DNA from 2 places in the Mycobacterium seoulense genome. Region 1 is predicted to be linked to the other one. Evidence: predicted binding sites of a transcription regulator. Region 1 holds the regulator's gene; the other holds the start of a gene.
What was found. Region 1 encodes LexA, which represses DNA repair genes until DNA is damaged. Its sites were predicted from a motif close to CGAACANNTGTTCG; they were not measured.

Region 1 (15,408 bases):
GCCCCGAACCGGAACGGCGGGTCGACGGACCGAGCGCCCCGGGAGCCCGGAGCCTAGGGCTTGCGGGTCAGCGCCTCGGCGGCCGCCTGCGCCCACTGCCGCCACTGCTCGGCGTTGGCCCTGGCTTCTTCGGCCTCCTTGGTGCGGCCCGCCGCCGCGGCCTTCTGGGCCTGCTGCTCGTATTGCTCGGCGCGAGTGCGGAACTGCTCGGCGCGGGCCTGCGCCTGCGGGTCCGACCAATCGGCGTCGCCGGCGTCGCGCACCTTCTTCTCGACCGCGCGCATCCGACGCTCCAATTCGGCCGACCGCTCCCGCGGCACCTTTCCGATCGCGTCCCATCTCTCGGCGATCGAGCGCAGCGCCGCCCTGGCCGCGTCGTGATTGCCGGTGTCGATCTTCTCGGCTTCGGCCAGCAGCGCCTCCTTGGCGGTGGCGTTGGCGCGCAACTCGGCATCCTTCTCCGCCGTGGCCGCGTTGCGAGCCGTGAAGAAGACGTCCTGGGCGGCCTTGAACCGCCGCCACAACGCGTCGTCGACATCCCGGGCCGCGCGGCCTGCCGCCTTCCACTCCGTGAGCAGTTTGCGGAACTCCGCGCTGGTGGCGGTCCAGTCCGTCGAGCCGGACAACTCCTCGGCCCGTTCGCAGAGTCGTTCCTTGGCCTGCCGAATGCCCAGGCGTTCGCGGTCCAGTTCGGCGAAATGCGATCCCCGCCGCCGGTTGAACGCCTCCCGCGCCGCCGAATAGCGCTTCCACAGCGCGTCATCGACCTTCCGGTCCAGGCCGCTGATGGTCTTCCACTCGTCGAGGATGGCCCGCAGCCGGTCACCGGCCGCCTTCCACTGCGTGGAGTTGGCGCCCAACTCCTCGGCCTCGGCGGCCAGCGCCTCCTTGCGCGCCGTCTGGGTGGCGCGATGCTCGTCGCGGCGGGATCGCTCCTCGGCGACGGTGGCCTCGACCTGGTCGATGAGGCTGGTCAGCCGGCGGGCCAGCGCGTCGATGTCGCCCAGTACGGCCGCCGTCGGCAGTGTCTCGGCGAGCTCGGACGCGTGGGCCTTGATCTTGCGGGCGTCACCGGTTCCCGCCGCGAGCCGCTCCTCCATGAGCGTGATCTCGGTGCTCAGGTCGTCGAAGCGGCGGCCGAAGTGGGTGAAAGCCGCTTCTCGGTCACCGGCCTGCCAGGAGCCGACGATGCGCTCGCCGTCGGCGGTGATCAGCCACACCGTGCCGTCGTCGTCGACGCGCCCGAACCGATGCGGATCGCTGGCCGGCGGCGCCGGCACGGGGTGGGTGAGGGGCCGTGGGCCCGGGCTCGGCGGCCGGGGACCGGGACGCGGTCCCGGGCGTGGCACCGGGCGCGAAACCGGTTGGGGCACCGGCCCCGCCGGGGTTCCGCCGTTCGCTTCGTCAGCCGTCATCGCTCGTCACCTACCCTTCGCGCGGTCGCTGCTCCGCGCACCTGCCGCGCGTAGCGGCACCGTGTGCTGCGCCGGTGGGCGGCCCTCGCGGCCCTCCCAACAGCTGCTCAACAGTATTCAAGCAGCTTGGCGGCCCATGCGCCGCCACCCTGACCTTCTTGCTCGGGATGCAGCGGCGCGGACGCATGGCGGCGGCCCGCGCACCGGCTTAACCGGATCGCAGCCTCACCCACAGGCCATACATAGGTTAATGACGTATCAACAGAGGGTGAATCGGTGAACGGACAGCGGCGTGGCCGACGTCATACAGTTGTTGCTGAACTGATCGCAAATATTGCGTGTATTTGCCCGTGCCCCAGGGAAAGCTGGTCGGGGCAATCGTGAGGTGAGGGGTCGCTCATGTCGAAGGTTGATGTCGCGGCGTTGATCGCAGTGTGCGCGGCGTTGGCATCCGCGGTCGGCGATGTGATCCGTCAGCGCTCCGCGCAGGAGATCACGGACAAGCAGGTCGGCCATCTCGAGCTGTTCCGCATGTCGCTGCGGGACACCCGGTGGTGGTTGGGCGGCCTGGCGGCGATCGTCAACTACAGCCTGCAGGCCGGGGCCCTGGCCTGGGGCTCGGTCGTGCTGGTGACCGCCCTGCAGGTGACGGCGTTGCTGTTCGCCCTGCCGATCTATGCCCGGCTGACCAAGCGCCGGGTGACCCGCTGGGAGTGGGCGTGGGCGGTGACCCTCGCCGGCGCCCTGGCCGTGGTGATCATCGTCGGCGACCCGGCCGCCGGCAATCAGCGCGCATCGGTCGGCACCTGGGCCGTAGTCGCCGCGGTGATGGTGCCGCTGCTGGTGGCGTGTGTGGTGGCCGCGCGAATCCGGTCGGGCAGCCCGATCGCGGCCGCGCTGCTCGCGGTGGTGGCGGGTTCGGCCTTGGCCCTGTTCGCCGTGCTCACGAAGGGCATCGTCGAGGTGGGCGAGGACGGCCCGTTGGCCGTCCTGAGCGCGCCCGAGTTCGTTCCCTGGCTGCTGCTGGCGCTGACCGGGATGATCTTCCAGCAGTCGGCGTTCCGTGCCGGAGCGCTGACGGCGTCCATGCCGACGATGACCGTGGCGAAGCCCGTGGTCGCCGGTGTGCTCGGCATCTTCGTGCTCGGCGAAACGCTGGGCGCGACCGGACCCAAGGCCCTCGTGCTGATCGCGGCGGTGGCGGTGGTGATCGTGGCGACGATCGCGCTGGCTCGCGGCGAGGCCGCCACCATGGTCGCGCAGGTCGGGCGAGACGCCGGGGACATCACGCCGGGCGCGTCGTCGTCCGAAGACGACGACGCCGGCCCTTGTAGCGATCCCATCCTGGCTGCGCCGGCCGAGGCCTGAGGCGCGCCGCCCCGGCGAAACGTTAGTTTGGTGGCGTGCTCAGCGGCATCGCGATCGTTCCGTCGGCTCCGCTGCTGGTGCCCGAGCTCGCCGGAGCGGCCGCCGCGGAGGTGACCGACCTGGCCGCCGCGGTGCTGGCGGCGGCCGTCTTGTTGCCCTCGCGCTGGACCGTCATCGGGACCGCCGGGCGCGACGACGCGTTCGGCCCCGGCGCGGCCGGCAGTTTCGCGGGCTTCGGCGCGGACGTACGGGTCGGGCTTTCCCCGCGGGCCGACGTCGGGGCGCCGGCCGACCTGCCCGTGTGCGCGTTGCTGGCCGCGTGGGTCCGGGGCGAAGTCCGGCCGGACGCCACCGCGCAGGCGCGGGTCTACGCCGCCGACCACGACGCCGAGACGGCGCTGGCCCGCGGCAGGCGCTTGCGCGCCGAGATCGACCGGTCCCCCGAGCCGATCGGGGTCCTGGTCGTGGCCGACGGCGCGAACACCCTGACACCGGCCGCCCCCGGCGGATACGACCCGGGCAACGCCGACGCGCAGCTGGCCCTCGACGACGCGCTGGCCACCGGTGACGTCTCGGCCCTGACGCGGCTGTCGCCGCAGATCCTGGGCCGGGTCGCCTTTCAGGTGCTGGCCGGCCTGGCCGAACCCGGCCCGCGATCGGCCAAGGAGCTATACCGCGGTGCCCCCTACGGCGTGGGCTACTTCGCCGGTGCCTGGCAGCTCTGAGGTGGCCGTGCGACCGCTGGCGATCATCGGCCCCACCGGAACCGGCAAGTCGCAGCTGGCGCTCGACGTCGCCGAACGGGTCGAGGGCGGCGCCGAGATCGTCAACGCCGACGCGATGCAGCTCTATCGGGGAATGGACATCGGCACCGCCAAACTGCCCGTCGACCAACGCCGCGGCATCCCGCATCACCAGCTCGACGTCCTGGACGTCACCGAGACCGCAACGGTCGCCCGCTACCAGGCCGCCGCCGCCGTGGACGTCGAGGCCATCGCCGCCCGCGGCGCCGTGCCCGTCATCGTGGGCGGCTCCATGCTCTACATCCAGTCCCTGCTCGACGACTGGTCGTTCCCCGCCACCGATCCCGCCGTGCGGGCACGCTGGGAACAGCGGCTGGCCGAGGTGGGGGTCGGCGGCCTGCACGCCGAGTTGGCCCGTCGCGACCCCGCCGCGGCCGCGGCCATCCTGCCCACCGACGCGCGGCGCACCGTCCGGGCGCTCGAGGTGGTCGAGCTGACCGGGCAGCCGTTCGCCGCGTCCGCACCCCGCATCGGCGCGCCGAGGTGGGACACCGCCATCGTCGGCTTGGATTGTGAGACAACGCTTCTCGACGAACGGCTGGCCCGCCGCACCGACGCGATGTTCGACCACGGCCTGGTCGACGAGGTGAGTGCACTGCTCGACAAGGGCCTGCGCGACGGTGTCACCGCGTCGCGCGCCCTGGGCTACGCGCAGGTGATCGAGGCGCTGGACGCCGGGGGCGGCGCCGATCGGCTGCGCGACGCGCGGGAACAGACGTACGTGGGCACCCGACGCTATGTGCGCCGCCAGCGGTCGTGGTTCCGCCGCGACCACCGGGTCCGCTGGCTGGACGCGGGCGACGCCGCCCGGCTCGTCGACGAAGCCCTGCGGGCCTGGCGCCACGTATCCTGAGCGGGTGCAATTCGCCAAGGGCCACGGCACCGAGAACGACTTCGTGCTGCTCCCGGACGCGCAGGCCACGCTCGACCTCACCGCGGCCCGGGTGGCGGCGCTGTGTGACCGGCGGCGCGGGCTGGGCGCCGACGGGGTGCTGCGCGTGACCACCGCCGGTGCCGCCCTGTCGGCCGGCGTGCTCGACCGGCTGCCGGACGGCGTGGCATCGGCCGACTGGTACATGGACTACCGCAACGCCGACGGCTCGCTCGCCCAGATGTGCGGCAACGGCGTCCGGGTGTTCGCGCACTACCTGCGGGCCAGCGGGTTGGAGGCCCGCGACGAATTCGTGGTCGGGTCGCTCGCCGGCCCCCGGCCGGTCACCGTGCACCGCGCCGATGCGGTCCGCGCCGACATCAGCGTCGAGATGGGCAAGGCCAACACGCTCGGCCCGGGTAGCGCGCTCGTCGGCGGCCGTCGGTTCACCGGCCTGGCGGTCGACGTGGGCAACCCCCACCTGGCGTGCGTGGATCCGGACCTGACCGCCGAGGAGCTGGCGACGCTGGACGTGGCGGCGCCGGTCGCATTCGACCACGCCCAGTTCCCGGACGGCGTCAACGTCGAAGTCCTGACGGCACCGGCCGACGGCGCGGTGCGGATGCGGGTGCACGAGCGGGGCGTGGGCGAAACGCGCTCATGCGGCACCGGCACGGTCGCGGCCACCGTGGCCGCCCTGGCCGCCGCCGGCGCGGCCACCGGCACCCTGACGGTGCGGGTCCCCGGCGGCGACGTCGTCGTCACCATCACCGACGCCACCAGCTACCTGCGGGGTCCCTCGGTACTGGTGGCGCACGGCGAGGTCAGCGAGGAATGGTGGAACGCGCAGGAGCGTTAATTCAAGTGCACGACGCCGATCCGCCGTGCATCATCGTGTATTGCCTATGACACAACCTGAATTCGAACATCACGCTCCCGCGGAGCCAAGCACCGGCGAACTCGCCCTGGAGGAACGGTCTGCGCTGCGCCGCGTCGCCGGTCTGTCCACCGAGCTCACCGACGTCTCCGAGGTCGAGTACCGCCAGCTCCGGCTGGAACGCGTCGTGCTGGTCGGCGTGTGGACCGACGGCACCGCCGCCGACAGCGAGGCCAGCATGGCCGAGCTGGCCGCCCTCGCGGAGACCGCCGGCTCCCAGGTGCTCGAAGGGCTCATCCAGCGCCGCGACAAGCCCGACCCGTCCACCTACATCGGCTCGGGCAAGGCGCAGGAGCTCCGCGAGGTGGTGCTGGCGACCGGCGCCGACACGGTGATCTGCGACGGTGAACTGTCCCCGGCGCAGCTGACCGCGCTGGAGAAGGCGGTGAAGGTCAAGGTCATCGACCGCACCGCGCTGATCCTCGACATCTTCGCCCAGCACGCCACCAGCCGGGAGGGCAAGGCGCAGGTATCGCTGGCCCAGATGGAGTACATGCTGCCGCGGCTGCGCGGCTGGGGTGAGTCGATGTCCCGGCAGGCCGGTGGCCGCGCCGGCGGCAGCGGGGGAGGCGTGGGCCTGCGCGGTCCGGGTGAAACCAAGATCGAGACCGACCGCCGCCGCATCCGCGAACGCATGGCCAAGCTGCGCCGCGAGATCAAGGACATGAAGCAGGTCCGCGACACCCAGCGCAGCCGCCGCCTACAGAGCGACATGCCGTCGGTCGCCATCGTCGGCTACACCAATGCCGGCAAGTCGAGCCTGCTCAACGCGCTGACCGGGGCGGGGGTCCTGGTGCAGGACGCGCTGTTCGCCACGCTGGAGCCCACCACCCGCCGCGCCGAGTTCCTTGACGGTCGCCCTTTGGTGCTCACCGACACCGTCGGATTCGTCCGCCACCTGCCCACCCAGCTGGTCGAGGCGTTCCGCTCCACGCTCGAGGAGGTCGTCGACGCCGACCTGTTGCTGCATGTGGTCGACGGCTCCGACGCCAACCCGGTGGCCCAGATCAATGCGGTGCGCGAAGTGATCTCCGAGGTCATCGCCGACCATCACGGCGACCCGCCCCCCGAGCTGCTGGTGGTGAACAAGGTCGACGCCGCCAGCGGCCTCACCCTGGCCAAGCTTCGGCACGCGCTGCCCGGCGCGGTGTTCGTCTCGGCACGCACGGGCGAGGGCATCGACGCGCTTCGGCGCCGGATGGGGGAGCTCGCCGTTCCCACCGACACGGCCGTGGACGTGGTGATTCCGTACCACCGCGGCGACCTGGTGGCCCGGCTGCACGCCGACGGGCGCGTGCAGCAGCAGGAGCACCACCCCGACGGCACCCGGATCAAGGCCCGGGTCCCGGTGGCGCTGGCCGGGCGCCTGCAAGAGTTCGCCGCCCGCTGATCTCCGCGGCGCCCCTACCCCGCCGTCTGCCGACCAACCGTCTGGTTGGTATATGTTGGGCGACAGAGTTCCCAGTCGCCGGAGGTCATCCACATGGGCAGTGCCGTCAAGTACCAGCGCACGCTTTTCGAGCCGGAGCACGAGCTGTTCCGCGAGTCCTACCGGGCCTTCCTCGATCGTCATGTCGCGCCCCACCACGACGAGTGGGAGAAGGCCAAGATCGTCGACCGGGGCGTGTGGCTCGAAGCCGGCAAGCAGGGCTTCCTCGGCATGGCGGTGCCCGAGGAATACGGCGGCGGCGGCAACCCCGACTTCCGGTACAACACGATCATCACCGAGGAGACCACCGCCGGTCGCTACAGCGGCATCGGCTTCGGCCTGCACAACGACATCGTGGCGCCGTACCTGCTGGCCCTGGCGACCGAGGAGCAGAAGCAGCGCTGGCTGCCGAAGTTCTGCACCGGCGAGCTCATCACCGCGATCGCGATGACCGAACCCGGAACCGGCAGCGACCTGCAGGGCATCAAGACCCGCGCGGTCAAGCAGGGTGACCACTACGTGCTCAACGGCGCAAAGACGTTCATCACCAACGGAATCAACGCCGACTTGGTGATCGTGGTCGCGCAGACCGATCCCGACAAAGGGGCGCAGGGCTTTTCATTGATCGTCGTCGAACGCGGCATGGAGGGCTTCGAACGCGGCCGCCACTTGGACAAGATCGGGCTGGACGCACAGGACACCGCCGAGTTGTCGTTCACCGACGTCAAGGTGCCCGCCGAAAACCTGCTGGGGCAGGAGGGCATGGGGTTCATCTACCTGATGCAGAACCTGCCGCAGGAACGGATCTCGATCGCCATCATGGCGGCCGCGGCGATGGAGCACGTGCTCGAGCAGACGCTGCAATACACCAAGGAGCGCAAGGCATTTAACAAGCCGATCGGCAGCTTCCAGAACAGCCGCTTCGTGCTTGCCGAGCTGGCGACCGAGGCCACCGTGGTGCGCATGATGGTCGACGAGTTCATCCGGCTGCACCTGGACAAGAAGCTGACCGCCGAACAAGCGGCGATGGCCAAGTGGTACTCCACCGAAAAGCAGGTACACCTGATCGACCGGTGCCTGCAGCTGCACGGCGGTTACGGCTACATGCGCGAATACCCCGTTGCCCGTGCCTATCTGGACGCGCGGGTGCAGACCATCTACGGCGGCACCACCGAGATCATGAAAGAGATCATCGGCCGCAGCCTGGGGGTCTAGCCCTAACACCGTTGGTCGGCAACGCCATCGGCCGGCCAATTCGCAACGGTTACGGCAAACCGGATCGGTGCCCGCGACGCGGCCCGTTTTCCCGGGTAGATCGTGGCAAAGTTAATGGCCTCACGTACCGTCGGCACATGTGTTTCGGGTACGTCGCCCGGGTAATGACAGACCGTCGAGCCGAAAAGCACGACGCCGCGGGGCACCTGGTGAAGTTCGGTGCCGCCCGCGGGCGCCCGATCGTCACGCAGGACGGCGGCCGTTCCTTATTGCACACGCGGTGGTCGGCCGCGGATTACGGCGCGATTTCCCGATCATCGGGCGAGCGACGGCGGGGTTGGCCGCGATTTGAGCGTGGCTCGGCATCATTTCGACATCGGCGTGGTATCCGTTTTTGTAATATTCGTGATCTGACTTCGCATTTTTCGTTGGCTGGAGCAAAGTTATGCGAGCCCGGCAAAAATGCGGTTCGGAACGGGGTTGTTTCCCCGCGGTCGTACCGCGGCTCGCTCGCCGGCTGTGCAGGCGCGGGCGTAGCCGCTGATAGGGGAATAGCCGTCGGCTGGGAGGCTTGGTGAACGGGCAGAGAGGTCACATGCGCAGGCTGGTCGGGAGCGCGCTGGTCAGCTTGACCGCCGCAGCAATTGCCGCCGCCTTGCTGGCGCCCCCCGCGGCGGCGTCGCCCATCGGCGACGCCGAGGCGGCCATGATGGCGGCGTGGGAGAAGGCCGGCGGTGACGGTTCGCCTCTGGGCGCCCGCAAGGGCGACGTGTACCCGGCCGGCGACGGTTTCGCGCTCGACTTCGACGGCGGCAAGATGTTCTTCACCCCGGCGACCGGTGCCAAATTCGTCTACGGGCCCATCCTGGACAAATACGAGATGCTGGGCGGCCCCGCCGGCAGCGATCTGGGGTTCCCGGCCATCAACGAAGTGCCCGGCCTGGCCGGACCCGACAGCCGGGTGGCCACCTTCTCGGCGAGCGACAAGCCGGTGATCTTCTGGACGCCCGACCACGGGGCGTTCGTCGTGCGCGGCGCGATCAACGCCGCCTGGGACAAGCTCGGCAGTTCGGGCGGCGTGCTCGGGGTCCCGGTCGGCGACGAAACGTACAACGGCGAGGTCTCCGCCCAGAAGTTCAGCGGCGGTCAGGTCTCGTGGAACAGGCAGACGAAGCAGTTCACCACCGAGCCCCCGGCTTTGGCCGACCAACTGAAGGGCCTGCAGGTCGCGATCGACCCCACCGCGGCCATCAACATGGCGTGGCGAGCGGCCGGCGGCCCCAATGGGCCGTTGGGGGTCAAGAAGGGCGCGCAATATCCGATCGGCGGCGACGGGATCGCCCAGGACTTCGCCAACGGAAAGGTGTACTTCAGCCCGGCCACCGGCGCCAACGCCGTCGAAAGCAACATCCTGGCCAAGTACGAGTCGCTGGGCGGACCCGCCGGCAGCGACCTGGGTTTCCCCACCGCCACCGAGTCCGACGGCGGCATCCCGTCCAGCCGCGTCGTCACCTTCTCCGGCGCCGACAAGCCGGTGATCTTCTGGACTTCGGAGCACGGCGCGTTCGTGGTGCGCGGGGCCATGAAGGCGGCGTGGGACAAGCTCCGCGGGCCGGCCGGCAAGCTGGGCGCTCCCGTCGGCGACCAGGCCGTCGACGGCGACGTCGTCTCCCAGCAGTTCGCCGGCGGCAAGATCTCCTGGAACCGGGCGAAGAACACGTTCAGCACGGAGCCGGCCAACCTCGCGCCGCTGCTCTCCGGCCTGCAGGTGTCGGGCCAGAACCAGCCGAGCAATTCGGCGACGCCCGCCCATCCCAAGAAGTTCACGTGGCAGTCGTGGTGGCTGCTGGCCGTCATTCCGGTGGTCGTGCTGATCGTCCTGGCGGGGCTGCTGGCCTTCGGATGGCGTCGGCGTCGTGCCGCGCAGGAGGGTGCCGGCTACGAGCCGCACCCCGACCTCGCCGGCGGCTACGACGCCGTGGGCGACCAGCATTGGGGGCACGAGGACGTCACCACCGAACAGTTCGGCCACCAGCCGGGAGCCCCCGAAGCCGAGGCCGCCGGGCGGGTCAGCTGGCGGCGCGGCGGCGCGGACGAGGGTCCATTCGCGGGCGAGCAGGAGGACCCCGACGCGGTGGACACCGACTCCTTCTCCGTCGTCACGCCTGCGGACCTGTCGGAGGCCGGCTACCCCGAAACCGAAGCCGAATACGGCGAAGCCGAATACGGCGAAGCCGAATACGCCGAACCTGAACGCGGCGAAGCCGAATACGGCGAGTCCGAATACGCCGATGCGAATTACGCCGACGCCGACTATGCCGGCGCCGAGTACGCCGGCGATGAGCATGAGCCCGCCTACCGCGACACCGACCACGCCGACGACGAATACCTGGAGGCCGAGGAAGTCGCGGTGCCGCACGCGCCCGCGGACGCCGGATTCGACGGCGGTGCAGCCGATGCCGCCCCACCCGAGGCCGAGTACCCGGACGTCGCGGTACCGCACGTCCCCGCGGACATTGCCGAGGCCGAGGCCGCCGCTCCGGAGGCCGTCGCGCCGGCGGTCGTCGCATCCGAGCAGCGCGGCGGGCGGCACGCGGCCGCGGACGACGAAGACAGCGCGGGGGCCGGCCCGGCCGGGCGCCCGACCATCCACCTGCCGCTCGACGATCCCTACCAGGCGCCCGACGGATACCCGATCAAGGCGAGCGCCCGCTTCGGGCTGTACTACACGCCGGGCAGCGAGCTCTATCACGACACGCTCGCCGAAATCTGGCTGTCCAGTGAGGAAGTGGCGCAGGCCAACGGCTTCGTCAAGGCGGACTGAGCCGGGCGGAACCGCGCGACGGGGCTAGACCTTGCGGATCACCGTGACGACCTTGCCGAGCACGGTCGCGTCATTGCCGGGAATGGGGTCGAACGCGGGGTTGTGCGGCATCAGCCACACCTGACCGCCCGCCCGCTTGAACGTCTTCACGGTGGCTTCCCCGTCGATCATGGCCGCGACGATGTCGCCGTTGTCGGCGACGTTCTGCTGTCGCACCACCACCCAGTCGCCGTCGCAGATCGCCGCCTCGACCATGGAGTCGCCGACGACTTTGAGCAGGAACAGCGTGCCCTCGCCGACCAGCTCGCGCGGCAGCGGGAAAACGTCCTCGACGGCTTCCTCGGCGAGGATGGGGCCGCCGGCCGCGATGCGCCCCAGGACCGGGACGAATATCGGCTCCGGCAGGGCGTCCGACCCGGCGACATCGGTGGCCGGCGCCGCCGCGCCGTCATCGGCGCCGCGGACGTCGACCGCCCGTGGGCGGTTCGGGTCGCGACGCAGGTATCCCTTGCGTTCCAGCGTGCGCAGTTGATGAGCCACCGACGATGTCGACGTCAGGCCCACCGCGTCGCCGATCTCCCGGATGCTCGGCGGGTAGCCACGGCTGGTGACCGACGCGCGAATGACGTTCAAGATGGTGCGTTGCCGTTCGGTCAGTGATGAATCGACGGCGTGCAGTCGACCGCCCGCGCCGGCCGATGAGGTGTCGTTGCTGTCGCTCATGGCACTGAATGTAGCCCCACAGCGCCCAAGAATCAAACATGTGTTCGACTAGCGTGTCGCGGTGGCGGACGGGGGATGGAATCGCCCATCGACATCGTTAATCACAAAGGTGTAACTCTTCGGTGGATCGGGTATTTCAGCCGCATGTCAGCTCTGGCGGCCACGGACTTGTCGGTGGCGTGGTCTAGCGTTCGACTCGTGCGACACGCTTCGCTCACATGTTCGGATATCGAACACACGAGCGATACAGTCGAACAGCTGAGCGAATTTAGTTGACCGGAGGAACGCAGATGACAACCATCCACACGCTGGCGCCGCGCGCCGGCAGCCCCCGGCGTCCGGTCAACGGACCGGTCCAGGGCCTTGGCTACGGCCGGGACGTGCTGGCCCGCTCGCGCCGCCCCGTCCCCTCACGACCGGCCGGCGCGCCCATGCGCTACCACCGCACCGGCGTCGCGATGTCGGCCGCGCCCCACCGCAAGCGCCCCGTCACGGTGGCCACCACCGTCTGGCTGGCGCTGGCCGCCGGTGCGATCACCCTGTGGCTGGGCCTCGTCGGCAACGTCGGTCAGGTGCTCAACGGCGACTCCGGGAGTTCGGCCGCGCACGTGCCCGACCGGCTGGCCGTCGTGCGGGTCGAGGCGGGGGAGTCGCTGCAGGACGTCGCGCACCGGGTGGCGCCCGACGCGCCGGCCCGCCAGGTGGCCGACCGGATCCGCGAGCTCAACGACATGAACTCGCCGAGTGTGCTCGCCGGTCAGACCCTGATCGCCCCGGTCGGCTGACGACCGCCGTGCCGGACCGCTTACCGGCCGCGTATGCGCGGGCGGGTAACCGCACGGGTACGCTCGAAGTGCTGCGGTACCTGGTAGTCGGCACAGCGAAGGAGCGGTCATGCATTGCCCGTTCTGCCGTCATCCCGATTCCCGGGTGATCGACTCGAGGGAAACCGATGAGGGGCAGGCCATCCGGCGCCGCCGATCGTGCCCCGAGTGCGGACGGCGTTTCACCACCGTGGAGACCGCGGTGCTGGCCGTGGTCAAACGCAGCGGAGTCACCGAACCCTTCAGCAGGGAAAAGGTCATCAGCGGTGTCCGCCGGGCCTGCCAGGGCCGACAGGTGGACGACGATGCGCTGAACCTGCTCGCCCAACAGGTCGAGGACACCGTGCGCGCCGCGGGGTCCCCGGAGGTCGCGAGCCACGAGGTCGGCCTGGCCATCCTCGGTCCGCTGCGCGACCTCGACGAGGTGGCCTACCTGCGGTTCGCGTCGGTGTATCGCTCGTTCGAGTCCGCGGACGATTTCGAGCGCGAGATTCAGGCGTTGCGCGAACACCGCCAGGTCACCACCCCGAGCTGACGGCCCGGCCCACACCGTTCGGGCCTAGGCTCGTTTTCATGCCTATCGACTTGCATCCCGATCTCGCGGCCCTGGCACCACTCCTCGGGACCTGGGCCGGCCGGGGGTCGGGCGAGTACCCGACGATCCAGCCCTTCGACTATCTGGAAGAAGTGGTCTTCTCCCACGTCGGCAAGCCGTTTCTGGCGTACGCGCAAAAGACCAAGGCGCCGGCCGACGGCAAGCCGTTGCACGCAGAGACCGGGTACCTGCGCGTGCCGCAGCCCGGTCACGTCGAACTGGTCCTGGCCCATCCGAGCGGCATCACCGAGATCGAGGTGGGCACGTACTCGGTCACCGGCGCCCTGATCGAAATCGAGCTGTCCACAACCGAGGTCGGGCTGACCCCGACCGCCAAAGAGGTGACCGCGCTGGGCCGTTCATTCCGCATCGACGGCGACGAGCTCTCGTATTCGGTGCGGATGGGTGCGGTCGGGCAGCCGGTGCAGCACCACCTCGCCGCGGTGCTGCACCGGCAGGGCTGAGCCCGCGCGGGGGCGGCCGGCCCCGGGGTCAGTTCAGATGCCGCACACCGTCATTGACGACGCGCCCCGCCACCCCCACCCAGCCCTCCGCGTTCCAGGTGGTCTCGATGATCGATCCCTTGCCCTGGGTGACGTGGAGGTCGCGGCTGAGGTAGTCGGTGATGCGCATCGCGGCCGAGCCGGTCGCCTCGTCTTCCCGCACTCCGAGATTGGCGGCGAACATGCGGGTGCGCAGCGATCCGGCGGCCTGGTCGGTCCAGGCCCACAGGTAGTGCGCCGTGTCGTCGGGAAAGTCTCCCGGGTCGGCGGCGAGAAGCTCGTCGGCCGAAGCGAATTCGTGGAGGCCGACCTCGGGCGCCCACTCCGAGCGCGCGCTGATGCCGGTGCGCTCGGCGGCGTAGCTCACCTGCACGAGCCCGGCCGACACCTGCAGCGTGTTGATGGGCGTCCCGTTCTCCCGCAGCCACCACGCCGCGCCGACGGTGGGGTGTCCGGCGAACGCGATCTGGATCAGTGGGGTGTAGATGCTGGCGTGCGCCGTGGTTGACCCGGGGGCGGGAACGTCGACGAAAACCGTTTCGCTGTAGCCCAATTGCGTGGCCAGCCGTTGCCGGTCGGCGGGTCCGACCTGGCGGGCATCCACGACGCCGAGCGGATTGCCGAAATTCCCGTCCGGATCGGTGAACACCCGCAACACGGTGACGTCGATATCCATGGCCCGACTGTACGGCCCCGGCCGCGCCGGCACCGACCAAGGTGGTTCAGGTCGCGCTGCGTTCGTCGGAATCCATGGCGTTCAGCACGGCGACGCGGGTGGGGGCCGGCCCGGTGACGGCCTTCTCGCCGCCGCCGGTGCGCAACAACGCGCGCAGGGCGGCCTGATCGTATTCGGCGGGCGCGGTGCTGTCGATGAAGCGCTCGACCACGTCGATGAAGCGGGCCGGGTCGTCGTGGAAGGGGAAGTGGCCGGAGCCTTCGAAAATCTCCAGGCGGGAGCCGGGCATGGCGGCGTGGGCCATCCGCGCATGCCCTACCGGGACGACCGAGTCCTTGGCGCCCCAGACGATCTGCACGGGGATGGCCTCGGTCAAATAGCAGCGGTCCAGCATGGTGACGATCTGCCCGCGCCAGTCCACCACCGCCCGCAACGTGCGGCTGAAGGCGGCCGAGGCCGTCGGCTCCGGCAGGTCGTCGAGGATGCGCAGCATGTTGGGCAGGTCGCGGCCCAACCCCGTGCTGCCCAGCATCGTGCCCAGCACCCGCCCGAAGATCTGGACGGCCGGCAGCACCAGGGGCAGTCGCAGCAACGCGAGGGCCTCACTGCCCATCGGCAACGAGGCCCACCGCAACACGAAGTTCACGTCCTTGGTGACGCCCCCGGCGCCGACCAGGATCAGCCGCTCCACCAAATGCGGGAACTGGTAAGCGAATTGCATGGCGACCCCGCCGCCCAGCGAGTGCCCCACGATGGTCACCCGCTCGATGTCGAGGACGCTGAGCAGGTCGCGCATCCCGTTGGCGTAGGCGGCGACCGAGTAGTCGGCGCGCGGTTTGTCCGATCGTCCGTGGCCCAGCAGGTCGGGGGCGATGACGGTGAACCGCTGGGCGAGCTTGGCCTGCACGGTATTCCACGTCGTCGAGTTGTCACCGATGCCGTGTACCAGCAGGATCGCCGGCCCGTCACCGGCGATGCGGTAGGCCCGCTGGTAGCCATGAATGGTGCGGAACTCCAGCCGCGGGGCGGCGACCTCACGCACCGGGCGGAGAGTGCTCTTGCGCTTCCGCTCGCTCATGTCGCCAACCTTGGTCTCGGGCCGCGATGAGGCCGGGTGGAAAGGTCAGACCTGGTCGTCGTCGTCCCGCTTTTTCTCCGCCTGCTGGGCGAGGAATCGCTCGAACTCTGCGCCAAGCTCGTCGCCGCTAGGCAGGTCCTCGTCCCG
Region 2 (15,408 bases), 810 kb from region 1:
GCGAAGCTCAGCGCGTGGCTCTCCGGGAAGCCGAAATTGGCGAAGGCCTCCAGCTTTTCGTAGGTCCGGTCGATCACCTCGTCGGGGGCGCCGTGCAGCGCGCGCATGCCGTCGTAGAACCGGCCGCGCAGCCGCCGCATGCGCTCGGTGGAACGCTTGGAGCCCATCGCGCGGCGCAGCTGGTCGGCCTCGGCGGCCGAAAAGCCGGCGCAGTCGACCGCGAGCTGCATCAGCTGCTCCTGAAAGAGCGGCACCCCCAGCGTCTTTCGCAGCGCCGGCTCCATGGACGGATGGTCGTAGACGACCGGGTCCAGCCCGTTGCGCCGCCGGATGTAGGGGTGCACCGACCCGCCCTGGATGGGCCCGGGCCGGATCAGGGCGACCTCGACCACCAGGTCGTAGAAGATCCGCGGCTTCAGCCGCGGCAGGGTCGCCATCTGCGCGCGCGACTCCACCTGGAACACGCCGACGGAGTCGGCGCGCGCCAGCATCTCGTACACCGCCGGCTCGGAGAGGTCGAGCCTGGCCAGGTCCACGTCGATCCCCTTGTGCTCGGCCACCAGGTCGATGGCGTAGTGCAGCGCCGACAGCATGCCCAGCCCGAGCAGGTCGAACTTCACCAAACCGATTGCCGCACAGTCATCCTTGTCCCACTGCAGGACGCTGCGGTTCTCCATGCGCGCCCACTCCACCGGGCACACGTCGGCGATCGGCCGGTCGCAGATCACCATGCCGCCGGAGTGAATGCCCATGTGCCGCGGCAGGTTGCGGATCTGGTTGGCCAGGTCGACCACCGGCGGCGGGATGCCCTCGACGTCGGGCGAATCCGCCAGCCCGTCCCAGTGGCCGAGCTGCTTGCTCCACGCGTCCTGCTGCCCCTGCGAGAAGCCCAGGGCGCGGGCCATGTCGCGCACCGCGATCCGGCCCCGATAGGTGATGACGTTGGCGACCTGGGCGGCGTAGTCGCGGCCGTAGCGGTCGTAGACGTACTGGATGACCTTTTCCCGCTGGTCGGACTCGATGTCCATGTCGATGTCGGGTGGGCCGTCGCGGGCGGGTGACAGGAACCGCTCGAACAGCAGCTCGTTGGCCACCGGGTCCACCGCGGTGACCCCGAGGGCGTAACAGACCGCCGAATTGGCCGCCGACCCCCTGCCCTGACACAGGATGTTGTTCTGGCGGCAGAACCGGGCGATGTCGTGCACCACCAGGAAGTAGCCCGGAAACGTCAGCTGCGCAATGACTTTCAGTTCGTGTTCGATCTGGGTGTACGCGCGCGGAGCGGCATCGGCCGGCCCGTAGCGGTCGCGGGCCCCCGTCATCGTCAGCTGCCGCAGCCAGCTGTCCTCGGTGTGCCCGTCGGGCACGTCGAACGGCGGCAGCTGCGGGGCGATCAGCGCCAGCCCGAACGCGCACTGTTCACCGAGTTCGGCGGCGGCGGCCACCGCGTCGGGGCACCACGCGAACAGCCGGGCCATCTCGTCGCCGGACCGCAGGTGCGAGCCGCCCAGCGGGGCCAGCCACCCCGCGGCCGAATCGAGCGACTGCCGGGCCCGGATGGCGCCCATAGCCATGGCCAGCCGGCGCCGCGACGGCCCCGCGAAATGCGCCCCGGTGGTGGCGACGACGCCGACGCCGAAGCGCGGCGCGAGGGCGGCCAGCGCCACGTTGCGCTCGTCGTCGAGCGGGTGGCCGTGGTGAGTCAACTCGACGCTGACCCGGCCAGCGCCGAAACGGTCCACCAGGTCGGCCAGCGCCTGCTCCGCCGCGTCCGGACCGCCATTGGAAAGCGCTTGGCGGACATGGCCTTTGCGGCACCCGGTGAGGATGTGCCAGTGCCCGCCGGCGGCCTCGGTAAGCGCGTCGAAGTCGTAGTGCGGCTTGCCCTTCTCGCCGCCGGCGAGGTGCGCGGCGGCCAGCTGACGCGACAGCCGCCGGTAGCCTTCCGGGCCACGGGCCAGCACCAGCAGGTGCGGGCCGGGCGGGTCCGGCGTCTCGGTGCGGGCCCCGCGCCCCAGGGACAGTTCCGCGCCGAACACGGTGCGAATGTCGAGCTCGGCGGCCGCTTCGGCGAACCGCACCGCACCGTACAGGCCGTCGTGGTCGGTCAGCGCCAGCGCGCGCAACCCCAGCCGGGCGGCCTCCTCGACCAGCTCCTCCGGCGTGCTGGCCCCGTCGAGAAAGCTGAACGCCGAATGCGCGTGCAGCTCGGCGTATGGAACGGACGAGCGGGGCGCCCGGGTGTCGTCCGGCGGCCGGTACGTTCCGCGCTTGGGCGACAGGGGGGCGTCTTCCCCGGGCACCACCGGCACGCCGGCATGGCGGGGCTTGCCGTTGAGCACCCGCTCCATTTCCGCCCAGCTCGGCGGGCCGTTGAACCACCCCACGGCCGACAGTCTATCGAATGTGTGTTCGAATTGCCGCGGCCCGGGACAACGGTTGTTAAACCGATCTTCAACTCCTAAACAAGCTCTTAACGCCGCGCGCCTACCGCGGGCGCAGGGACCGGGCAGACACTGGTAACCAGGCGAAATTTTCGGCGGGGGCGAGCATGGCGCAGGTGAAGGCACTGGATACGGCATTCCTGACGGCGCGGGATCCCGACCAGCACGCCGGCCTGGCGATCGGCGCCGTGGCGATCGTGGACGGCGCACCCGATTACCTGCGCCTCAGTCGCCTTCTGGCCGAACGCATTCGGACGATACCGCGCTGCACGCAATTGCCGCGCGCGCACCCGCCGCATCAGGACTGGGTCGACTGCCCGGAATTCGACCTCGCCCAGCACGTGCACCGGGTGGCGATCCCCCGGCCGGGCGACGACGCCGAGCTGGCCGGGGCCATCTCCCACGCCCTCGAACGGCCCCTGCGCCCGGACCGTCCGCCGTGGGAGTGCTGGGTGATCGAGGGCCTGAAAGGTAACCGGTGGGCGATCCTGATGAAGACCCATCACCGCCTGCTGGGGGGCAGCTCACCCGCGCACCTGCTCACCAGGCTGTGCGACGACGCCGACGACGACGCCTTCGTGAACACCCCTGTGGACAAGCAGCTTTCGCGACCGTCGAGGCGGCGCGAGGGCTGGGCCGATGCGCTGTGGCGGGCGTCGTGGACCGCGACCGGCGCCGTGCTCGCCGCGGTCTGGCCCGCGCTGCGGACGCAGGACCGGGCCGCCGTCCTGCGCCGCTACGCCACGGTGCGGGTCCCGATCGCCGACGTTGACCGCGTCTGCCGCCGGTTCGGTGTCACCATCAACGACGTCGCGCTGGCCGCCACCACCGAGGGCTTCCGGACGGTGCTGCTCGGCCGCGGCGAGGAGCCGCGGGCGGATTCGCTGCGCGCCCTGGTGCCGACGCCCGCCCGTTCGCCGTACCTGCCGGTCGAACACGACGACCCGGTCCAGCGCTTGCGCGCGGTGCAGACGAGGTGGAATGACAAGACAACTCCCCCGCCCCACACCGGCGGCATCGTCGAGTCGGCGCTCAACTCCTTGCCGACGGTGGTGCGGGACAACGTCATCGAACTGCTGTCGCGGCTGCCGCAGCGCGCCATCGTGACCTTGACGACGAACGTGCCCGGACCCCGGTACCGGCTGCGCCTGATGGGCCAGACGATGGAGCGCGTGCTGCCCATCCCGCCGACCGCCGTTCAGTTGAGCACCGGGGTCGCGGTGCTGAGCTACGGCGACGAACTCGTGTTCGGCATCACCGCCGAACCCGGCGCCGCGTTCGATGTCAAGCAGCTGGCCGCCGGGATCGAGCTGGGCATGGCGCGGCTGGTTGCGCTCAGCCAGGACTCGGTCCTGCTGTTCAGCGGTCGCCGCCGCAAGCGATCGCCGCGCGCGTTCCCCGGCCGCGCGCCGGGGCCGCGCCCGCCGTTCCCCGGACAAGCGCGGCACTGACCCGCTCCCGGCCGGTCCGGCCACCGTGAGAAGGTTGGGTCATGCCACAGCCGGGGCCGGTCGTCATCGACCCACGCCGCCATGACGCGGTGCTCTTCGACGCATCCGAACCCACCCTGGACGGGCGGCTGCGTGAGGTCGGGGTGGCCACCGCCGTTTTCTCCTCCCCCGAGAGCCTGTCGGGGGCGGCCGACGACCTGGGCGCCCGACCCGGGCGGTGCGTCGTCGTCACCACCGACGAGGCGGCCGTCGAGGCCGCACGTGCGGGCGGGTTCGCGTTGGTCATCGGCGTCGACACCGGACATGGCGACGCGCTGCGAGGCGCCGGCGCGGACGCCGTCGTCGCGGACCCCCGCGAGGTGACCGTGCGCACCGGGGACCGGCGGATGTCGCAGCTGCCCGACGCGCTGACGGCCCTCGACGACCTGGCCGCGCGCCGGCCGGCGGTGTTCTTCGACTTCGACGGCACCCTGTCCGACATCGTCAACGACCCGGATGCCGCCACCCCGGTCGCCGGCGCCACCGAGGCGCTGCAGCAGCTGGCCGCCCGGTGCCCGGTCGCGGTGCTGTCGGGCCGTGATCTGGCCGATGTAACGAAGCGGGTTGGGGTGCAAGGCATTTGGTATGCCGGTAGTCACGGTTTCGAGCTGACCGCGCCCGACGGCGCGCACCACCAGAACGACGCCGCCGCGACGGCCGTGCCGGTGCTGGAGCGCGCGGCCGGCGAGCTGCGGGAGCGACTCGGTTCCGTCCCGGGTGTGGTGGTGGAGCACAAGCGGTTTGGCGTCGCCGTGCACTACCGCAACGCGGCGCGTGACCGGGTCGGCGAGGTGGCGGCCGCGGTGCGCGCGGCGGGCCGGCGCGACGGGCTCCGGGTGACCACCGGCCGCGAGGTCATCGAGCTGCGCCCGGACCTGGACTGGGACAAGGGCAAGACGCTGCGTTGGGTGCTCGATCACCTGACCGAGGCCGAGGCCGGCCTGCGGACGCCGGTCTATCTCGGCGACGACATCACCGACGAGGACGCGTTCGACGCGATCCACGATGGTGGCGTGCCAATCCTGGTGCGGCACTACGACGACGGCGACCGGGCCACCGCGGCGGAGTTCGCGCTGGACAGCCCCGCGCGGGCCAGCGAGTTCACCGCCCGCCTGGCGGGCCAGCTGTCCCGCTAGGCCTGGACGTATTCCACCGCGCCGTCATCGAGCACCACGCGGGGGCCGGAACCCTCGGCGCCCGAGGCCTCGGTCCGAAACACCGCCTTGCCCGGTTCGGTGCGCCAGATCAGCGTGGTCAGCGTCTCGCCGGGAAACACCGGCGAGGTGAACCGCGCCGCGATCGAGGTGATGTTGGCCGCGACCCCGCCGCCGAGCTCGGCGAGCAGCGCGCGGCCCGCCACCCCGTAGCTGCACAGCCCGTGCAGGATCGGCTTGGGGAACCCGGCCATCTCCCGGGCGAACCACGGGTCGCTGTGCAGCGGGTTGCGGTCACCGGAAAGCCGGTAGATCAGCGCCTGGTCTTCCCGGGTGGGCAGCGCGACCCGGGCGTCGGGCTCGCGGTCGGGGATCTCCGGGGCCACCGGCCGCTGCCCCGGCACGCCCCCGAACCCGCCCTCGCCGCGGATGACCAGGGTGGTGAGCGTCTCGGCGATCAGCTTCTCCGAGTCGGGATCGGTGCCCCGGCCGCGCAACACCAGGATCGCGTTCTTGCCCTCGCCCTTGTCCTGGATGTCGGCGACCTCGGTGACCACCGACAGCTTCCCGGCGGGCGGCAGCGGGGCGTGCAGCCGGATCTCCTGCGAGCCGTGTAACAGCATGGCCCAGTTGAACGTCCCGACCTTGCCGGCCGCCCCGAAGGCCGGGCAGCAGATCACCGCGTAGGTGGGCAACACCTGCTGGTCGATGCCGTGGCTGTTCTCGGTGGTGAAGGACAGGTCGTCGAGGCCGGCGCCGACGCCGAGCGCGTACAGCAGCGTGTCCCGGTCGGTCCATTCGAACAGCATCGGTTCGGTCACCGCGCCGACGGCACTCGGGTCAATCGCCATCTGAGTCTCCTTCTGAAGTATTTTCCCACTCAACCATCGCAAACCCTTCCCACCGATACCGTCGGCAGGGCAGGCTATCGACATGCCGAAGCGCAGCTTGGTCCGGACCGTCTCGAAGGCCGTCGCGGTTCTCACCGCGGCCGTAATCGTCGGCGCCTGTGGCGGATCGCCGCAGGCACGCAGCATCACGGTGACGTTCATCCGGCACGCCGAGTCCGAAGCCAACGCCGGCGGGATAATCGACACCTCGGTGCCGGGCCCGGGCCTGAGCCCCGAGGGCAAGGGGCAGGCCCAGCAGGTCGCCCATCAGGCGGGTCATAAGGACTACGACGGCGTCTACGCCTCCACCATGGCCAGAGCCCAGCAGACCGCCGCGCCGCTGGCCGCCGAGCTGGGCAAGCAGGTCGAGGTGCTGCAAGGCATCCAGGAGATCAACGCCGGCTGGTTCGAGGGCAAGCCGGTTGCCCAGGAGGGCGCGACATACCTGCTGGCGCCGGCGGACTGGCTCAGGGGCGACGTGCAAGACAGCATCCCCGGGTCGATCAACGGCAAGGAGTTCAACGACAGGTTCACCGCGGCCATCCAGAAGGTCTACGCCAGCGGCCAGCACAATCCCGTGCTGTTCTCGCACAAGTTCGCCATCGAGTACTGGACGCTGATGAACACCAAGAACGCCAAGGACACCCTGCTGACCAGCCACCCGCTGCCCAACATCGGGCGCGTGGTGATCACGGGTAACCCGGTGACCGGCTGGACCCTGGTGGACTGGGACGGCATTCGCGACTTCCACAGCTGACGCGCGGGGAACGGTTGACGCGGTGGCCCCCAGCCGCCACGATGGCTGCATGCGGTATGTCGTTACCGGCGGTACCGGGTTTATTGGGCGCCACGTCGTCGGTCGCCTGCTGGAAGCCCGGCCCGACGCACAGGTGTGGGTGCTGGTCCGGCGGCCGTCGCTGGGCCACTTCGAACGGCTCGCGTCCGCGTGGGGTGAGCGGGTCAAACCACTGGTCGCGGGGCTGCCGGAGCTGGAGCTGACCGACGAGACCCTCGCCGAGCTGGGCCGCATCGACCATGTCGTGCACTGCGCGGCCATCTACGACATCACCGCCGGCGAAGCCGAGCAGCGGGCCACCAACGTCGAGGGCACCCGCGCCGTCATCGAGCTGGCGCAACGGCTGGGCGCGACGCTGCATCACGTGTCCTCGATCGCCGTGGCGGGCGAGCACCCCGGCGAGTACACCGAGGACGACTTCGACGTCGGCCAGCGACTGCCGACCCCGTACCACCGGACGAAGTTCGAAGCCGAACTGCTGGTGCGGTCGGCGCCCGCGCTGCGCTACCGGATCTACCGCCCGGCGGTGGTGGTGGGCGACTCGCGCACCGGCGAGATGGACAAGGTCGACGGGCCGTACTACTTCTTCGGCGTGCTGGCCAAGTTGGCGGCATTGCCGTCGCTGACGCCCATCCTGCTGCCCGACACCGGCCGCACCAACATCGTGCCGGTCGACTACGTCGCCGACGCGCTCGTCGCGCTCATGCATATCGACGGCTTGGACGGCCGCGCGTTCCACCTCACCGCCCCGAAAACCGTTGGGCTGCGCGGCATTTACCGCGGTGTCGCGAAGGCGGCCGGGCTACCGCCGGCGCGCGGGTCGCTGCCCGGCTCGGTGGCCGCACCGGTGCTGAAGGTGCGCGGTCGGGCCAGGGTGCTGCGCAACATGGCCGCCACCCAGCTCGGGATCCCGGCCGAGGTTTTCGACCTCGTCGACCTCAAGCCCACCTTCGTCAGCGACCAGACCCGGGAAGCGCTGCGGGGCAGCGGAATCGGCGTACCCGAGTTCTCCAGCTATGCCCCCAAGCTGTGGCGCTACTGGGCCGAACACCTCGACCCCGACCGCGCCCGGCGCAGCGATCCGCTGCGCGGGCGGCACGTCATCATCACCGGCGCCTCCAGCGGCATCGGCCGGGCGGCGGCGATCGCGGTGGCGGAAAAGGGCGCGACGGTCTTCGCTCTGGCCCGCAACGCCGACGCGCTGGACCAACTGGTCGCCGAGATCCGCGCGGGCGGCGGCGACGCGCACGCCTTCACCTGCGACGTCACCGATTCCACCTCGGTCGAGCACACCATCAAGGACATCCTGGGCCGGTTCGACCACGTCGACTACCTGGTGAACAACGCCGGGCGGTCGATCCGCCGCTCGGTGGTCAACTCCACCGACCGCCTGCACGACTACGAGCGGGTGATGGCGGTCAACTACTTCGGCGCGGTGCGCATGGTGCTGGCGTTGCTGCCGCACTGGCGCGAGCGCCGCTTCGGCCACGTGGTCAACGTCTCCAGCGCCGGGGTGCAGGCCCGCAACCCCAAGTACAGCTCCTACCTGCCCACCAAGGCGGCGCTGGACGCGTTCGCCGACGTGGTGTCCTCGGAGACGCTGTCCGACCACATCACGTTCACCAATATCCATATGCCCCTGGTGCGTACGCCGATGATCGCGCCGTCGCACCGGCTCAACCCGGTGCCCGCGATCAGCCCGGAGCGGGCCGCCGCCATGGTGGTGCGGGCCCTGGTGGAGAAGCCGGCGCGCATCGACACCCCGCTGGGCACGCTCGCCGAGGCCGGCAACTACTTCGCACCGCGGACGTCCCGGCGCATCCTGCACCAGCTCTACCTGGGTTACCCCGACTCGGCCGCCGCCCGCGGCCTGCCCACCGAACCGGCCGCGGCTCCCCCGCCACGACGCAAGCCGAGGCGGCCCGTCCGCGCGGTCACCGCCGGCATCCGGACACCGCGAGGAGTCAAGCGGTTGGTGCGGCTGGTGCCCGGCGTGCACTGGTAGGTCAGGCGTTTCAACCCCATCCGATTGCGGTATTCCGGCGCGATGACCCGGACTCTTACCGAGAAGCGGGCGGACGCCGACCCGGTGGCCGCCGCGGCCCGGCTGGTCGCCACGACGGGCGCCGCGGTGATGTCCTCGCTCGACGTAACGCGCAGCCTCGGCGCGGCCCGCGAGGAGTGGACCCGGTTCGCCCGGCACTGGCAGCAGCTGGGCCCGGACCCCTACGCGGCCGAGCTCGGTGTGCAGCGAATGCGCCGGTATGGCCGGTACTCGTTGCGCGATGGCGTGCTGCGCCCGATGCCCAGGACCACGTTCGTGCAGCCGCAGGACTCCAACCCCCTCTACGTCGGCAGGGACCGCGACTTCGAACCGCTGACGGATGCGTTTGCCCGGGATCCCTTGCTGCACAAGCTGATCGGGCTGCTGGCCCGGGTGGCGGCGGCCCTCGACGAGGTGGCGGAGTGGAACGTCAAGGTCCATCCGTTCCGGATTCGGTCGCTGACGGACGAGGGCGGCCATCCCACGCCCGAGGGCATGCACCGCGACGGCGTCACCCTGGTCAGCTCGCTGCTGGTCGGGCGGCGCAACGCCATCGGCGGCGAGAGCGCGGTGTGCGACCTGGACGGCCGGCAGCTGCTGGCGACGACGCTGGCCGAGCCCGGCACGCTGATGCTGGGCGACGACCGCCGCACCCTGCACGGCGTCTCCCCGATCCGGCCGATCGACGGCTCGGGCCCGGCGCAGCGCGACGTCCTGGTGATCACCTTCGCCTCGGCCTGGCCGTAGTAGGTCCCGGTGGCCGCCCGCGCGGTGCGCCGGGAATTACTTGAGCAGCGTGAACTGATTGACGTCGACGTAGCCGATGCGGAACATCTCGGCGCAACCGGTCAGGTATTTCATGTACCGCTCGTAGACCTCCTCGGATTGCACCGCGATGGCCTGGTCCTTGTGCGCCTGCAATGCGGCGGCCCAGATGTCGAGCGTCTTCACGTAATGCGGCTGCAGCGATTGCACGCGGCCCACGGTGAAGCCGTTCGCGGTCGCGCGCTCCTGCACCATCGGTATCGACGGCAACCGCCCGCCCGGGAAGATCTCGGTGACAATGAATTTGACGAAGCGGGCAAACAGGAACGACAAGGGCATGCCGCGTTCGACCATCTCCGTCGGGTGCAGCCCGGTGATGGTGTGCAGCAGCATGACCCCGTCGTCGGGCAGCAGGCCATGCGCCAGGCTGAAGAATTTGTCGTAGCGTTCGTGCCCGAAGTGCTCGAAGGCGCCGATGCTCACGATCCGGTCGACGGGCTCATCGAACTGCTCCCAGCCTTGCAGCAGGATCCGCATCGAGCGGGGACTGTCGGACTCGGCGATCAACTGCTCGACGTGATGGGCCTGGTTGCGGCTGAGGGTGAGGCCGACGACGTTGACGTCGTAGGTTTCCACGGCGCGCATCATGGTGGCGCCCCAACCGCAGCCCACGTCCAGCAAGGTCATGCCCGGTTGCAGCCCGAGTTTGCCGAGGGCGAGATCGATCTTGGCGATCTGCGCTTCTTCCAGCGTCATGTCGTCGCGCTCGAAGTAGGCGCAGCTGTACGTCTGGGTCGGGTCGAGGAACAGCCGGAAGAAGTCGTCCGACAAGTCGTAGTGGGCCTGCACATCGTCGAAGTGCGGCGTTAGATCTGTCCCCTCGGGGGGCTCCGACGTCGTTGGCATCGTGACAGCCTAACCGCCGGTCTGAGTATCTTGGACACAATGAAGTCGCCCGTTTTCGTCGACGTCGACACCGGCGTCGACGATGCGCTCGCACTGATCTACTTGTTCGCCAGCCCGGACGCCGACGTGGTCGGCATCGCCTCCACCGGGGGAAACGTTGCGGTGCAGCAGGTTTGCGAGAACAATCTGGGCCTGCTGCAGTTGTGCGGTGTCACCGGCGTGCCGGTCTCGCGGGGTGCCGGTGAAACCCTGACCGGACCGATGCGCCTGCCGTCAAAGGTCCACGGGCCGAGGGGATTGGGTTACGCCGACCTGCCGCCCACCGATCACCGGCTCACCGACCACGATTCGGCGACCGCCTGGGTGCGCGCCGCGCACGCGTTCCCCGGCGAGCTCATCGGCGTCGCGACCGGCCCGCTGACCAATCTGGCGCTGGCGCTGCGCGCCGAACCGGAGCTGCCGAGGCTGCTGCGCCGACTGGTCGTCATGGGCGGTTCCTACGATCACCGGGGCAACACCACCGCGGTCGCGGAGTGGAACATCAGCGTGGACCCCGAGGCCGCGGCAGAGGTGCTGGCCGCCTGGGACGCCGAAGTCGTTGGCCGACAGCGTCTTCCGATCCTGTGCGGCCTGGACCTGACCCGCCAGGTGGCGATGACGCCGGATCACCTCGCCAGGCTGGCGGCCGCCGCCGGGTCGACGGCGACGCCGATGAGCGACAAGGACGAGCCCGGCACCCGGTCCACGGCGTCCAATCCGTTGATCCGGGTGATCGAGGACGCGATGCGGTTCTACCTGGAGGCCTACCACGACATCGGCCACGGATACCAGGCGCATCTGCACGATCCGCTGGCCGCCGCCGTGGCGCTGGATCCGGGGCTCGTCACCACCCGTCCCGCGACGGTGGACATCGAACTCACGGGGACGCTGACCCGCGCCATGACGGTGACCGATTGGTCAGGCCGCCGGGACCCCAACGCGCTGATCGGCGTCGACGTGGACGCGGCGGCCTTCTTCGACCGGTACATCGAACGGGTTGGGCCCTTCGCGCGCGGGTTACCCCTATTCCATGAAGGTTCGTCTCATTGAAGTCCTGCGCGCGGGATGGGGCGCCGTGCTGCTGGCCGCCCCGTCCGAGGTGCTCGACCACATCCACGGGGTGCAGGTCGATCGCAAGGCGCTCGTCGTCACCCGGATCCTGGGCGCTCGCCATCTCGGCCAGGCGTTGCTGTCGGGAGTGAACCCGGGCCCGGAGGTGCTGGCGGCCGGCGTCTGGGTCGACGCCGTGCACTCCGCCAGCGCGCTCGGCCTGGCCGTGGTCGATCGGCGGAGGGCCCGCGGCGGGGTGACCGACGCCGCCGTCGCGGCGTCGTGGGCGGGCCTGGGCTGGCGCCATCTGCGCGCCGGCAAGGCCAGGACCGACGGCGTCAGCGGGCGCGACCGGTTGGCCCGCACCGTCGTGGGCGCGCTGCCCGGCGGCGCCGGGCTGATGGCTCAGGCGCAGGCGGCCCGCGCCGAGCCGGCCTACTCGTAGCTGCCCTCGAGATACCAGCGCCGCTGGCGATAGCACAGCAGGAACGCCCGCTCGCCCTCCAGCAGGACCTGCGCGCGGGCGGTGCGACTACCCCCTTGGCCGCCCACCGGGCGGTCATCCCACCACCGCTCGTCGACCGGCCACGGCCCGGCCCACCAGTGCAGCCGCTCGTCCCGGCCGTGCACCATCAGCGCTACCGGGTCGGCGGAGAACAGTCCCCGGCTGGTCACCCGCACCGGGTTGCCTTGGGCGTCAAGCATTTCCACCGGGTCGTCGAGCAACACCGCCGGTGACGGGTCGGGCAGCCGGCCGGGCCACGGCAAACCCGGGTCGGCCCGCGGGAGGAGTTCGTCACCCAGCGGAGTCAACGTGATGCGCTCGGCCGGCCCGCGCCCGCCGGACAGCACCGGCACCCGTACTGCCTCCGGGCCGAGCAGGCCCTGCACCCGCACCAGGGCCCGGCGGGCCCGCAGCCTGTCCTCCTCCCCCAGGCCGCCCCACAGCGGCAACTGCAGCGCCCCGGCCGACACCACCTCGACGGCCTGCAGCCGCAGCACCGTCACCGCCGCCGTCGGGCGGGGGTTGCGCGCGGTCCGGCTGCTCAACCAGCCGTCCAGTTGCCAGCGCACCCGGTCGGCGGTGGCGTCCTCGGTCAACGGCTCGGCGCACCGCCAGACCCGGTGCAGCTCTTCGCCGTTGGCGGTGACGGCGTGGATGGCCAGCCGGGTGCAGCCCACCCCGGCGGCCATCAGCGTCCGGTGCAGCGCGCCGGCCAGCGAGCGACCGGCGAAGGCCGCGGCGTCGACCCGGTCGATCGGTGGGTCGCAGTCCAGGACGGCCTCCAGCTCCTCGGGCGGCTCCCGCCCGGACGGGCCGCGCTCGGGTTGGCCGCGGGCCAACCGGTGCGCGGCCACCCCGTCGGCGCCGAACCGGGACGCCACATCGGTGGGCGACAGCGCGGCGAACTGTCCGATGGTGCGAATCCCCAACCGCCACAACAGGTCCGTCAGCTCTTCGCGCCCCGGGCAGCACAGGCTCGGCTCGGTGGCCAGTTGGCGGATCGACAGCACCGACAGAAACTTCGCGTCACCGCCCCGCGGGACCACCCGGCCCGCCCGCGCGGCGAAGACCGCGGTGGACAACCGGTCGGCGACCCCGACCTGACACTCGGCGCCGGCTGCGGCCACCGCGTCGATCAGCCGCTCGGCGGCGTCGGCCTCGGAGCCGAAATAGCGGGCCGCGCCGCGCACCGGCAACACCAGAAGCCCGGGCCGTAACACCTCGGCGCGTGGCACCAGGTCGTCCACCGCCGCGATGACCGCCTCGAAGAAGCGGGCATCGCGGTCCGCGTCGGCGGTGCCGACGTGCAGCTGCGGGCACCGCGCCGCCGCCTCCCGGCGCCGCAGCCCCCGCCGCACCCCCGCCGCCCGGGCGGCCGCCGAGCAGGCGATCACCCGGTTGGCCAGCGTGACCGCCACCGGGGCCGTCGCGGGCAGGCCGGCGGCCGCGGCCGCCGCGACCGCCGGCCAGTCCATGCACCAGATGGCCAACACCCGGGATGTCACCGGAATTCACCCGGCTCGTGCCCGGGTGGTCACCCGTCGTCCCGCACACACCCCGCTGACCTGCAGCCGCACCCGGCTGATCCGACCGAATCCGGGGCGGCTCCCCGGCGTGATCTCGTAGCCGCAGACCCGGGCCTCCAGCCGGGTGGGTGCCCCCTGCCAGTCGCCGTCGGTGACCAACACGGTGCACCCCTTGTTGCGGGCCCGCGCCACCACCGCCCGCGCCCGGGTATGCGGCACCCGGCGCCCGCCCAGGCCGAGGACCACCAGATCCATGCCGTCGACGAGCACCGCGGCCACCTCCACCGGATCGTTGCCGGGATCCGGTATCACGGCGAGCCGGCTCAGATCCGCCCCCATCTCCGCGGCGGCCAGCAGTCCGATGTCCGGCTGGCCGACGATTGCCACGTTGCCGCCCGCCGCCGTCACCGCGGCCACCATGCCCAGCAGCAGCGACCGGGCGCCCGAGAGCACCGCCACCGTCCCCCGCGGCAGCGGCGCCGGCAGCGACTCCGCCAGCCACTGCGGCAGCGCCAGCTGGGATTCCGTTTCCGGCAGCAGGTCGCCGGCGCGGCCGGATGCGGGCCCCGGCGCCTTCCCGGCGATCACGGCCATCCGTCGGCGCAGCGATTCGAGCTGCTCAACGCGGGTTTCCCGGCGTTGATCCGGGGCGAAAGCCGCAGTCATGACCAGCCTCCTACCACCGCTCTCGCACGACCATTTTCGAAAGTATGTTCGACTAATTGAGAGTAAACACCCGCCCTCCGACAACCGTCAAGAAACGCGAGGGGCGGCTTTATGCGATCGATACCGGTGGGGCGGATGGGTGTGATGTGGCGGGGATTTCGCCCCGCCGGTCACTCCCACTCGATGGTGCCGGGAGGTTTGCTGGTGATGTCCAGCACCACGCGGTTGACCTCGGCCACCTCGTTGGTGATGCGGGTGGAGATGCGCTCCAGCACCTCGTAGGGCACCCGGGTCCAGTCGGCGGTCATGGCGTCCTCGCTGGAGACCGGCCGCAGCACGATCGGGTGCCCGTAGGTGCGGTTGTCGCCCTGCACACCCACCGAGCGGACCTCGCCCAGCAGCACCACCGGGCACTGCCAGATCATGTTGTCCAGGCCGGCGGCGGTGAGTTCCTCGCGCGCGATCAAGTCGGCGCGCCGCAGGGTCTCCAACCGCCGCGCGGTGACCTCGCCGACGATCCGGATACCCAGGCCGGGGCCCGGAAAGGGCTGGCGCGCAACGATTTCCTCCGGCAGTCCGAGCTCACGCCCGACGGCGCGCACCTCGTCCTTGAACAGCAGCCGCAGCGGCTCGACGAGCTTGAACTTCAGGTCGTCGGGCAGGCCGCCGACGTTGTGGTGGCTCTTGATGTTGGCGGTGCCGCTGCCCCCGCCGGATTCCACCACGTCCGGATACAGCGTGCCCTGGACCAGGAAGTCGACCTCAGACCCGGTGTCGCTCAGGATATCTCGCACCGCGCCCTCGAACGCGCGGATGAACTGCCGTCCGATGATCTTGCGCTTGCCCTCGGGATTGGTCACCCCGGACAGCGCGGCCAAAAAGGTGTCCGCGGCGTCGACGGTGACGAGGTTGGCGCCGGTGGCGGCCACGAAGTCGCGCTGCACCTGGGCGCGCTCGCCGGCGCGCAACAACCCGTGGTCGACGAACACACAGGTGAGCCGGTCGCCGATGGCACGCTGCACCAGGGCGGCGGCCACCGCCGAGTCGACCCCGCCGGACAGCCCGCAGATCGCGTGGCCGTCACCGACCTGTGCTCGCACCTGCTCGACCAGGGCCTCGGCGATGTTGGCGGG

Region 2: the regulator LexA is predicted to act here: its motif matches at 2,402-2,415, upstream of G6N37_RS24890 (error-prone DNA polymerase).

The regions. Positions count from the first base shown of each region.
Region 1 covers NZ_AP022582.1:599,927-615,334, forward strand. Annotated here, with positions in the region: gene G6N37_RS02975 (Rv2732c family membrane protein) at 1-57, shown strand, start outside; gene G6N37_RS02980 (DUF349 domain-containing protein) at 54-1,415, opposite strand; gene G6N37_RS02985 (DMT family transporter) at 1,815-2,783, shown strand; gene G6N37_RS02990 (class III extradiol ring-cleavage dioxygenase family protein) at 2,819-3,508, shown strand; gene miaA (tRNA (adenosine(37)-N6)-dimethylallyltransferase MiaA) at 3,516-4,439, shown strand; gene dapF (diaminopimelate epimerase) at 4,444-5,316, shown strand; gene hflX (GTPase HflX) at 5,363-6,784, shown strand; gene G6N37_RS03010 (acyl-CoA dehydrogenase family protein) at 6,878-8,038, shown strand; gene G6N37_RS03015 (LGFP repeat-containing protein) at 8,613-10,862, shown strand; gene lexA (transcriptional repressor LexA) at 10,887-11,585, opposite strand; gene G6N37_RS03025 (LysM peptidoglycan-binding domain-containing protein) at 11,876-12,370, shown strand; gene nrdR (transcriptional regulator NrdR) at 12,480-12,944, shown strand; gene G6N37_RS03035 (peroxynitrite isomerase) at 12,983-13,468, shown strand; gene G6N37_RS03040 (PhzF family phenazine biosynthesis protein) at 13,497-14,183, opposite strand; gene G6N37_RS03045 (alpha/beta fold hydrolase) at 14,230-15,261, opposite strand; gene G6N37_RS03050 (proteasome assembly chaperone family protein) at 15,307-15,408, opposite strand, start outside.
Region 2 covers NZ_AP022582.1:5,317,759-5,333,166, reverse strand. Annotated here, with positions in the region: gene G6N37_RS24890 (error-prone DNA polymerase) at 1-2,387, opposite strand, end outside; gene G6N37_RS24885 (wax ester/triacylglycerol synthase domain-containing protein) at 2,552-3,895, shown strand; gene otsB (trehalose-phosphatase) at 3,937-5,070, shown strand; gene G6N37_RS24875 (MaoC family dehydratase) at 5,067-5,939, opposite strand; gene G6N37_RS24870 (histidine phosphatase family protein) at 6,022-6,735, shown strand; gene G6N37_RS24865 (SDR family oxidoreductase) at 6,785-8,779, shown strand; gene G6N37_RS24860 (2OG-Fe dioxygenase family protein) at 8,822-9,565, shown strand; gene cmaA1 (cyclopropane mycolic acid synthase CmaA1) at 9,602-10,489, opposite strand; gene G6N37_RS24850 (nucleoside hydrolase) at 10,529-11,578, shown strand; gene G6N37_RS24845 (hypothetical protein) at 11,559-12,023, shown strand; gene G6N37_RS24840 (DNA polymerase Y family protein) at 12,014-13,558, opposite strand; gene G6N37_RS24835 (hypothetical protein) at 13,595-14,275, opposite strand; gene guaA (glutamine-hydrolyzing GMP synthase) at 14,446-15,408, opposite strand, start outside.